Regions from separate parts of the Nonomuraea sp. NPDC050540 genome, predicted to be linked through region 1. Evidence: riboswitches for the same ligand, from Rfam matches in the RefSeq annotation. Region 1 holds a riboswitch; the other holds the start of a gene.

Region 1 (5,366 bases):
CCACTGCAGCACCCGGCCCTCGTCGTCGAGGACCGCGATGCCGTCGGCGCTGGCGTCGAACACCGCGCGCTCGTGTGCCCGCTGGCGTACCGCGTCCTGGTAGGCCATCGCGTTGCCGACGGCGATGCCGGCGTGTCCGGCGAGCAGCTCCAGCAGCTCCAGCTCGACGTGCCCCGGCTTGTGCTCGGCGAACAGCGCGTAGAGCGCCCCGTACGGCCGGCCGCCCACCGCCGCCACGCCGAGCGCGATCGTGTGCAGTCCGGGCAATCGCGCCCAGACCAGGTCACCGAGCCCGTGCGACTCGAGCAGAACGGTCTTGCCGGTGCGTAAGAGCTTGCCGACCAGGCTGTTGCGCATGTCGGCCGTGGTGTCCTTGAGTGAGTCCGGCAGCTGGTGCACGCTCACCAGGCGCAGCCGTTCCCCCTCGATCAGCACGAAACCGCCGGCGTCCGCGCCCGTCAGCTCGGTGAGGCTGGCGGCGATGCGGTCGAGCACGGCGGGCAGCTCCAGCTCGGAGTTGATGTCGCCGACGACGTCGTTGAGCCGGCGCACCAGCCGTTCGCGGCGCGCCACGCGCACCCTGGCGCCCTCGTCCTCCTGCGTCAGGTGGTGCACGCAGACGTAGCCGGCGACGGAGCTGCCCTGGAGCAGCGCGCTGGTGTCGATCCGCACGTCCAGCAGGCTCCCGTCACGGCGGAAACGCTTGGTGTGCAGCGAGACCTGGCCGCCGGTGCGCACGCGTTCGAGCACGGCGTTGTGCTCGGCGGTCAGCTCCGCCGGCACGATCGGGGCCCGGCGCCCGACGATCTCCCCGGCCGTCCAGCCGAACAGCCGCTCGGCCGCGGGATTCCAGTGGAGCACCGTCTGATCCCGGTCGAGAGCGATGATCGCGTTGGGGGAACTGGCGAGCACGACGGCGGCGAGGTCGTCGTCACTACCTGCCCGCATGTCTCCCACATCTCCATAGTGCCCGTGGCGAGGTGCTTCCGTCGGGCGATCCGTCCGATACGCTGCGGTCACGGGTTCCCAGGTGGCGAAGTGGGTGAGGGTATGTCGAGCGGTGACCTCGATGCCCTGCTCCGCGTGACCTCTTCGACCTACCGCAGCGAGGACCCGCCCGACGTCGCCTTCGGCCCCTACGACGGCGCGGTCGGCAGACTCGTCCTCGCCGTGACCGCGCGCGGGGTCGTGACCTGCAGTTTCGACGAAGAGAACACGGTGTTCGAGCGGGTCGCCAAGCAGTTCGGCTCCTTCATCGGGCCCGACGCCGCCCGGCTCGACCCGGTGCGCCGCGAGCTCGACGCGTTCTTCTCCGGGCGCCTGCGCACGTTCACCACGCCGGTGGACCTCACCCTCGCCACGCCGTTCGCCAAGACGGTTTTGCAGAAGATGATGGCGGTGCCGTACGGGACGACCACGACCTACGGCGAGATCGCCGAGCGCATCGGCCGGCCGCGCGCGCTGCGTGCGGTCGGGAACGCGCTCGCCCAGAACCCCGTCTGCGTGATCGTCCCGTGTCACCGGATCGTGCAGGCCGACGGCGAGCTCGGCGACTACGCCGGAGGCGCCGCCGCCAAGCGCCACCTCCTGACCGTCGAGAGCCGCTGACTCACTTCACCGCCGCCCGCCCGCGGGTGCGGCCGAGCAGCCCGACCAGCAACGTCACCAGCGCCGCCACGATGGCGCCGCCGAGCGCGCCGTTCATCCACGGCTGGCGTACGGCCTCGCGCAACGGCAGCCAGATCCGGTCCCACGCCTCGACCGTCGGCGTGCCCGTGGTCACCCAGTAGGCGGCGAAGCCCAGGGCCCACGGGATCAGCATCGACCAGCGGGCCGGCGCGTTCTCCGCGGTGTTCCACCGGGTGCCGCCGCCCAGCAGGAAGTAGTCGACGGCGAGCACCGCGAACATCGGCACGAAGACCGCGCCGATGACCCCGAGGAAGGCGCCGTAGGAGGTGACGTCCACGGCCAGCGCGATCGCGACCGTCACCACGCCGATGGCGGTGGAGAAGATCCGCCGGTCCACTCTCGGCATGAGGTTCTGCAGGGAGACGGTCGTGGAGTACACGTTCGCGAACGACTGGTCGGTCTCGCGCAGCACCAGGATGGCGAAGAACAGCGCGCCCAGCGGCGCCGCCACGAACGGCGCGAACACCGCGGTGGAGTTGGCCGCGACCGCCGAGGTCCCGGCCAGCGCGACCGCGTAGACGCCCAGGCCCAGGCAGGCGATCTGGGCCAGCGTGTAGCCGCCCACGACGCCGGTGAAGGCGGCCCTGCTGGAGCGCGAGTGCCGCGCGAAGTCGGCCGCGAGCGGCACCCACGAGATCGACAGCGCGATCACGTAGTCGACGGCCGGGGCGAACGCGGTCCAGTCGCCACCGGTCTGCGGCGGCGCCTTGCCCAGGAAGTCCACGGCGAACCAGACCATCGCGATGATCACGCCGATCGTCACGTACCTGCGCAGCAGTCTGATCGCGCCCAGCGGCCAGATCGTCAGCCCCGTGGTGATCGCCCCGGCGACGAGCACCCAGACGGCGTACGGCACCGCCGTACCGAAGATGGCCATCGCGCCGTTGGAGATGACCCAGAGCTCGAACGCGCCCCAGCCGATCATCTGGACGATGTTGAGCACGGTCGGGATGTAGGACAACTTGGCGCCGAACAGCCCGCGCAGCAGGACCATCGCCGGTTTGCCCGTCTGGGTGCCGGGGATGGCCGACAGGCCGACCATGGCGGTGCCGATGAGGCTGCCGACCGCGGTGGCGGTGAGCGCCGCCGCCAGGCTCAGCGGCGCGTCGCCCAGGGGGTTGAGCAGCAGCAGCGCACCGGAGAAGCCCAGCAGGCTGACCGCGAGGTTGGCCCACAGCGCGCCCTGGTCGAGCACGCCGAGGGTTTTCGGCGTGGCCCCGTCCAGGGTCAGGGCCACCTCCGAGTGGTGGGGTTCATCAGAGTGGTGTGATCCATCGACGACACGCGTCATCGTGAACGCTCCCTACGCCGGCATTACCCGGTCAGGTTCATGCGGTCGGCAATGCGTGGGGATTGCCCTCTCAGCCCGGCCGTGCCCGAGCTCCCGCGCTTATGTAAGTTTCAGGCGGATTATGCCATTCGCCCGGCGGGTGGCAAGACACCGGGCGGTCCTGAGGCCTGGGAGAATGGGTACATGACGGTTCCCGAGATCGAGGCCAAGGACGTGCCCGCGGACGCGTATCTGCTTGACGTGCGTGAGCAGGGCGAGTGGGTGGCGGGGCACGCGCCCGACGCCGTGCACATCCCCATGGGCGAGCTGCAGTCCCGTCTCGACGAGGTGCCCGCCGGGCAGCCCGTGTACGTGGTGTGCCGGGTCGGCGGGCGCTCGGCGCACGCGGCGGCCTGGCTCAACCACGTCGGCCGCGAGGCGGTCAACGTGGGCGGCGGCATGCAGTCGTGGGAGGCGGCCAGGCGCCCGATGGTGAGCGAGGGCGGCCAGGAGCCGTTCGTGGCCTGACCCGAATGCCAGGTCCGACCGCCGCCAGCATCGGGCGGGCGGCCGGGAGAGCATCGGAGCATGGAATACGAGATCAGCGCCATCGACCCGGTGATCGTGCGCGAGCTGCTCCGGGCGGACGACGCGGGCCGGGCGCCCCGCTTCAGCATCGACGAGACGGGCGGCGCGCCGCTGCGGTGCTGCCTGCGCAAGGCTGCGGCGGGCGAGCGGATCGCCCTGGTGTCGTACGCGCCGCTGCGGCGCTGGGCCGCCGAGACCGGCGCCGACCCCGGGCCCTACGACGAGCTGGGGCCCATCTTCGTCCACGCCGAGCCGTGCGAGGGGCCCGGCACGACCGCCTGGCCCGCCGCCCACACCGCCCAGCGGGTCCTGCGCGCCTACACCGCCGACGGGCGCATCCACGGCGGCCGCCTCCTGCCCGAGGGCGCCGACCCGGAGGTCGCGCTCAAGGAGGTGCTCTCCGACCCCGAGGTGGCCTTGGTCCACGTACGGGCGGTCGAGTACGGCTGCTTCCAGTTCGCCGCCCACCGGGCTACTTGAGCAGGCGCGACAGACGGCGGTCGGCGAGCGGCTTGCCGCCCGTCTGGCAGGTCGGGCAGTACTGCAGCGAGGAGTCGGCGAACGAGACCTCCCTGATGGTGTCGCCGCACACGTCGCAGGGCTGCCCGGCCCGGTTGTGCACGCGCAGGCCCGACTTCTTCTCCGCCTTCAGGTCCTTGGCCGCCACCCCGTGCGCCCGCTCGACCGCCTCGCGCAGCGTGGCGACGATCGCCTCGTGCAGATCGGCCACCTGCGCGTCGGTCAGCGAGGCCGCGATCTTGAACGGGGACATCTTGGCCGCGTGCAGCACCTCGTCGGAGTAGGCGTTGCCGATGCCCGCGATCACCTTCTGGTCGCGCAGAAGACCTTTGATCTGGGTACGGTTGCCACCCACGATCCCCTTCAGCACGTCCACGGTGAAGGTGTCGGCCAGCGGGTCGGGGCCGAGCGAGGCGATGCCCGGCACTTCATCCGGATTTTTCGTGACATAGACGGCCAGGCGCTTCTGTGTGCCCGCCTCCGTCAGCTCGAACCCGGGGGCCAGGCCCTCGTCGTCGGGCGCCAGCCGTACCCGGACCGCCAGCGGGCCCTTGCCGGGACGGACCGGCTTCGCGCCCGAGAGGTCGTCCTTCCAGCGCAGCCACCCGGCGCGCGCCAGATGGATGATCAGGTGCAGACCGTCGCAGTCGAGGTCGAGGAACTTGCCGTGCCGCGCCACGCCGGTCACGGTGAGCCCGCCGAGCGCGCTGACGGGCGGATCGAAAGTCTTCAGCGCCTGGAAGGCGACCACGTCGACGGCCAGGATCGTCCGGCCCACAGCCCGCTCACGCAGGAAATCGGTGAGCGACGCCACTTCTGGAAGTTCGGGCATGCATCCAGATTATGGTCCACAGGCTGTGGAAAACACGGCGCTAGGGTCAAGGTATGAACGTGACGATCGCCGAAGAAGTCCTCCTTCTCGCCCACAGCGAGGAAGAGGGCAGACAGCTCATCCCCGGCACGCAACTGGACACCGCGCTGGGCGGCTCCATCCTCGCCGAGCTGGCGATCAACGACCGGCTGGAGCTCTCGGACAAGAAGGTGTCCGTCAAGAACGCCGCCCCGCTCGGCGACCCCGAACTCGACGCCGTCCTCGCCCGCATGGCCGAGGACGGCAAGGCGCGCCGCCCGGTGTGGTGGGTGCAGAAGCTGTACTCGGGCAAACTCCGCAAGCGTCTTCTCGAACGGCTGGCCGCCGCCGAAGTCCTGAGCGAGGAGCGGGCCAAGGTGCTCGGCCTGTTCCCCACCTCGCGCTGGCCCGAGGTGGACGGGCGGGTCGAGGCCGAGATCCGCGCCCGGG
Region 2 (5,366 bases), on a different contig from region 1:
GCCGCGGCGCCCGGGTCGGGCGCCTCGGTGATGGCACGGACGACCACGGCGCGGCGCACCCCGTAGGAGAGCACCTCGTCGAGGTTGTCCAGGTCGATGCCGCCGATGCCGAACCACGGCCGGTCCGTGCCGAGCGCCGCCGCGTGCCTCAGCAGCGCGGGTCCGGGCGCGTGGCGTCCGGGCTTGGTCGGCGTCGGCCAGATCGGGCCGCAGCAGTAGTAGTCGACGCCCGGCTCCACCGCGGCGGCGGAAGCCTCCGCGGCGGAGTGGGTGGACCGTCCGATGACGATGTCGTCGCCGAGGATCTCTCGCGCGACCGTCACGGGAAGGTCGTCCTGCCCCAGGTGGAGCACGTCTGGTCGGGCCGCGTAGGCGATGTCGGCCCGGTCGTTGACGGCGAGCAGTTTGCCGTGCCGGTCGCAGGCGTCGCGGAAGACCTCGAGCAGCGCGAGCTCTTCGCGCGCCTCGAGTCCCTTCTCCCGCAACTGGACGATGTCCACGCCGTTGGCCAGCACGGCGTCGAGGAAGTCGGCCAGGTCGCCGCGCCCTCGCCGCCCGTCGGTGCAGAGGTAGAGGCGGGCCTCAGAAACCGAGGGCTTGGGCACGCCGCTTGACCTCTGTGTGTCTACCGGCCTTGATCGCGTCAACGGGCGATCCTGGCAGTGAGTCATCTGGGGTGAAGAGCCAGCGCAGGGCTTCGGCCTCGTCGTAGCCGGCGTCCTGCAGCACGGTGAGCGTGCCTGGCAGGCCCTTCATCACTTCCTTTCCGTCGAGGAAGACCGCGGGCACCTGGGGCCCGCCGCTGCCTCGCCGTACGCCGAGGAGCTTGTGGTCTTTGAGGAGCTGCTTGGCCCGCCCGATCGTGAGATCCAGGCGCGCGGCCACTTCGGGGAGAGTGAGCCACTCGCTGACGAGCTGGTCGGTCTCCCGGTCGATCTGTGCAACAGAAAGCGTCACGAAACCACAACTACCACATGGAGTGCTTGCTCAAACAACACAATCTCGTAGGGTCACATCCGGATCTACCAGGCGTTCCACATCAAGACGGGCGCCAGCCTCGATGAGACGGCGGCCCTGGACGAGGTCGCGGGGCCGATCGGCGGCCAGCACGGCGGTGATCCGATCTTCTGAGGTCAGCCACACCGCCGACCACTTCTGCCCCTCGCGGTACACGACCCGGCCGCCCGCCGGGTGGTATCCGGCGTACTGCAGCATGTGACCGAACTGCTCCGACCAGAAGTACGGCACCGGGTCGTAGACCGCCTTCTCGCCCAGCAGCGTGGCGGCGGCGACGTCGGGAGAGTTGAGCGCGGTGTCCCAGTGCTCGACCCGCATCCGGGTCTGGAACCGGCGCGACCACCAGTTGGCGCAGTCGCCGACGGCCACCACGCCGGGCAGGGAGGTACGCAGGTGCTCGTCGGTGACGACGCCGTTGTGCAGGTCGATGTCGGCGTCGGCGAGCCATTCGAGCACCGGGCGGGCGCCGATGCCGGACACCACCACATGGGCGGGCACGAACTCGCCGCCGACCAGCTCCACACCGCCTTCGACGACCTCGCTGACCATCGTGCCGAGCCGCAGGTCGACGCCCTCGTACCAGGGCAGCGTGCGCGCGCCCATCTCGCCGATCGCGTGCGACAGCGGCGTTCCCGCCGCCTCGATCACGGTGACCACGCAGCCCGCCTTGCGCGCCGCGGTCGCCACCTCGGCGCCGATCCAGCCCGCGCCCACCACGGCCACCCGCGCGCCGGGCACCAGGGCGGCCCGCAGCACGTGGGCGTCGTCGAGCGTACGCAGGACCAGCTGGGGGCCCTCGCCCGGCAGCCGGATCGGCTCGGAGCCCGTCGCGATCACCAGGCCGTCGTAGGGCAGGTCGCCCTCGGTGGTCTCGACCACGCCCTCACGCAGGCTCTTCGCGGCCACGCCCGGCCGGAAGTCGGCCCGCAGGGCGGCCAGGTCGGTGTCGACGAAGCTGTCGTCGCTCGTGCCCAGCAGCACCGCCTTCGACAGGGGTGGACGGTCGTAGGGCCGGTGCCTCTCCTCGCCGAGGAGAGTGATCCTTCCTTCGAACCCGCGCCCGCGCAGCGATTCGACACTGCGTACTCCGGCCAGGCCGGCTCCCACCACCACCACGTGATCCACGGTTCCGACCATACCGGGGTCAATCGTGAGAGTGCCTGCCGAGGCCGTAGGCTGGGACCGTAAGACGCGCGGGAGTCCGGCCTTAACCGGACTGAGAGGAAGGCTTCATCGGGCCTTCGACCGCAAGACACCTGATCCGGATCATGCCGGCGTAGGGAGCGGACATGCACGTGATCGTGGGCGGCGGCGTCGTCGGGCTCAGCGTGGCCTGGCGCCTTGCCCGCTCAGGACGGCCCGTCACCGTCGTCGACCCCGCGCCCGCCTCGGGCGCCACCCACGCCGCCGCGGGGATGCTCGCGCCGGTGAGCGAGGTCACGTTCACCGAGGAGCCGTTGCTGCGCCTGGGCGCGGCCTCCCTGGCGCGCTGGCCCGCCTTCGCCGCCGAGCTGACCGCCGACGCGGGCCTCGCCGCCGGGGCGCTCGACTACCGCGCCGACGGCACGCTCGACGTGGCCTTCGGCGCCGACGACCTGGCCGTCCTGGAGGAGACGGCGGGCTTCATGGAGAAGCTGGGGCTGCGGGTCGAACGACTCGGCGGGCGCGAATGCCGCCGCCTGGAGCCCATGCTCGCGCCGTCCGTGCGCGGCGGCCTCCTGGCGCCCGACGACGCCTGGGTGGACCCGCGCAGGGTCGCCGGCGCGCTGCTGGCCGCCTTGGAGCGCCTCGGGGTCCCGATCGTGCGGGCGCGGGTGCGCGAGCTGCTGCGCGGCGATGAGGGCGTCCAGGGGGTACGGCTGAGCCCGGGTGACACCGGTGACGGGGCGCACCGGGAGGCCGGTGGCGGCCCTTACCGGCAGGAGCGCGGCGAGCCTTACCGGGAGGAACACGGCGGGCCGTTCCGGGAGGAGCTGCGCGCCGAGCGGGTGGTGCTGGCGGCGGGGGCGTGGAGCGGGTCGCTGGCCCCGGTGCCGGTGCGGCCGGTGAAGGGGCAGATTCTTCGCCTGCGCTCGCCGGAGCCACTCCTGGGCAGGTGCGTGCGGGGCACGGTGCACGGCCTGCCCGTCTACCTGGTGCCGCGCGGCGACGGCGAGCTGGTCGTGGGAGCCACGCAGGAGGAGCTGGGGTTCGACACCCGGGTGACCGCGGGCGGGGTGTACGAGCTGCTGCGCGACGCCCGCGAGCTGGTGCCCGGGGTGACCGAGCTGGAGCTGGCGGAGGTGGTGGCGGGGCTGCGGCCCGGCACGCCGGACAACCTGCCGCTCGTCGGGCCGGGCGGTGAGCGGGGGCTGCTTCTGGCCACCGGGCATCACCGGGGCGGGGTGCTGCTGGCTCCGCTCACGGCCGCCGTCCTCATGGGCGAGGAGCGCGAGCTGTCGTCGTTGTGCTCGCCCGCCCGGTTCGCACCCTGAGCAGCCCTGCCGCCCCATACCGGCCGACCAACTACCCGCCTCCCGAACCCGACCACCCGAAGCTCGCCTCCCCAAACCTGGCTTCCCGAATTTTCATCCCGAAGGGGGATATTTCATGAATGTGACGATCAACGGGGCCTCGCATGAGGTGCCCCACGGGACGACGGTGGCGCAGGCCGTACGGACGCTGACGGAAGCCACCAAGGGGGTCGCGGTGGCCGTGAACGACGAGGTGGTCACGCGCAGTTCGTGGGAGACCACGGCGCTGGCCGACCGCGACCGGGTCGAGGTGCTGACGGCGGTGCAGGGTGGATGAGCTGATCATCGGCGGGGAGAAGTTCGCCTCCCGCCTCATCATGGGCACCGGCGGCGCCCCCTCGCTGGACGTGCTCGACCAGGCGCTGGCCGCCTCGGGCACCGAGCTGACCACGGTGGCGATGCGGCGGCTCGACCCGTCCGCGCCCGGATCCGTGCTCGACGTGCTGCGCGAGCGCGGCATCAAGGTGCTGCCCAACACCGCGGGATGCTTCACCGCGGGCGAGGCCGTGCTGACCGCCCGGCTGGCCCGCGAGGCGCTCGGCACCAACTGGGTCAAGCTCGAGGTCATCGCCGACGAGCGCACGCTGCTGCCCGACCCGATCGAGACGTTCGACGCGGCGGAGCGGCTGGTGGCCGACGGGTTCGTGGTGCTGCCCTACATCGGTGACGACCCCGCGCTGGCCCGCCGCCTGGAGCAGGCCGGATGCGCGGCGGTCATGCCGCTCGGCGCGCCCATCGGCTCGGGGCTCGGCATCCGCAACCCGCACAACATCGAGCTCATCGTCGAGGCCGCCTCCGTGCCGGTCATCCTCGACGCCGGGATCGGCACCGCCAGCGACGCCGCGCTCGCCATGGAGCTGGGCTGCGACGCGGTGCTCCTGGCCACCGCCGTGACCAGGGCGCAGCGGCCCGAGCTCATGGCCGCGGCGATGAGGCAGGCCGTCCAGGCGGGCCGGTTGGCGCGCCAGGCCGGGCGCATCCCCCGCCGCCGCTATGCTGAAGCGTCCTCGCCCATGCACCCTTAGTGACGACGGAGTGCCACGTAATGGCATCGGTTTCGGATGGTCAGGCCCCTCCAGTGGCAAAACGACCGTAAACTCGGCCACGTGGACACGACGACCGCGGACCCTCTCGTCGGGCGACTGCTCGACGGGCGCTATCGCATCGAGTCCCGGATCGCCCGGGGCGGGATGGCGACCGTCTACCTGGCGCTCGACGTCAGGCTCGACCGCACGGTAGCGCTGAAGGTCATGCACCGCTCGCTGGCCGAGGACCCCGCGTTCGTGCGCCGGTTCATCGGCGAGGCCAAGTCCGTGGCCAGCCTCTCCCATCCCAACGTCGTGCACGTCTTCGACCAGGGCACCGACGGCGACGTCGTCTACCTGTCGATGGAGTACGTGCCGGGCAAGACGCTGCGCGACATCCTGCGCGAGCGGGTCAGGCTGCCCGCCCGCGAGGCCCTGGAGATCATGATCCCGGTGCTGGCCGCGCTCGGCGCCGCCCACCAGAGCGGGATGGTCCACCGCGACGTCAAGCCGGAGAACGTCCTGCTGACCGACGACGGCCGGGTCAAGGTCGTCGACTTCGGCCTGGCCCGCGCCATCGAGGCCACGAACCAGACCCGCACCGGCGTGATGATCGGCACGATCGGCTACATGTCGCCCGAGCAGGTGACGACCGGCGGCGCCGACGTGCGCAGCGACGTCTACGCCGCGGGGATCATGCTGTTCGAGCTGGTCACCGGGCAGCAGCCCTACGACGGCGAGACGCCCATGTCGGTGGCCTACCGGCACGTGCACGACAGCGTGCCGCCGCCGTCGTCGCTGGTGCATGAGA

What was found. A riboswitch is a leader RNA that binds a small molecule or an ion and turns the genes downstream of it on or off. The one in region 1 is predicted to bind thiamine pyrophosphate.
Region 2: linked by a shared signal. The riboswitch ahead of thiO (glycine oxidase ThiO) and the one ahead of ACIBI5_RS15145 (purine-cytosine permease family protein) in region 1 are both predicted to bind thiamine pyrophosphate.

Annotation. Positions count from the first base shown of each region.
Region 1 is NZ_JBITHA010000004.1:130,697-136,062, reverse strand. It holds gene ACIBI5_RS15155 (PAS domain S-box protein) at 1-948, opposite strand, end outside; gene ACIBI5_RS15150 (methylated-DNA--[protein]-cysteine S-methyltransferase) at 1,084-1,608, shown strand; gene ACIBI5_RS15145 (purine-cytosine permease family protein) at 1,610-2,980, opposite strand; TPP riboswitch at 2,973-3,087, opposite strand; gene ACIBI5_RS15140 (rhodanese-like domain-containing protein) at 3,164-3,487, shown strand; gene ACIBI5_RS15135 (DUF1203 domain-containing protein) at 3,548-4,027, shown strand; gene ACIBI5_RS15130 (Fpg/Nei family DNA glycosylase) at 4,020-4,898, opposite strand; gene ACIBI5_RS15125 (GPP34 family phosphoprotein) at 4,952-5,366, shown strand, end outside.
Region 2 is NZ_JBITHA010000003.1:391,173-396,538, reverse strand. It holds gene thiE (thiamine phosphate synthase) at 1-605, opposite strand, end outside; gene ACIBI5_RS12145 (Rv2175c family DNA-binding protein) at 583-957, opposite strand; gene ACIBI5_RS12140 (NAD(P)/FAD-dependent oxidoreductase) at 988-2,142, opposite strand; TPP riboswitch at 2,201-2,317, shown strand; gene thiO (glycine oxidase ThiO) at 2,307-3,491, shown strand; gene thiS (sulfur carrier protein ThiS) at 3,607-3,807, shown strand; gene ACIBI5_RS12125 (thiazole synthase) at 3,800-4,555, shown strand; gene pknB (Stk1 family PASTA domain-containing Ser/Thr kinase) at 4,637-5,366, shown strand, end outside.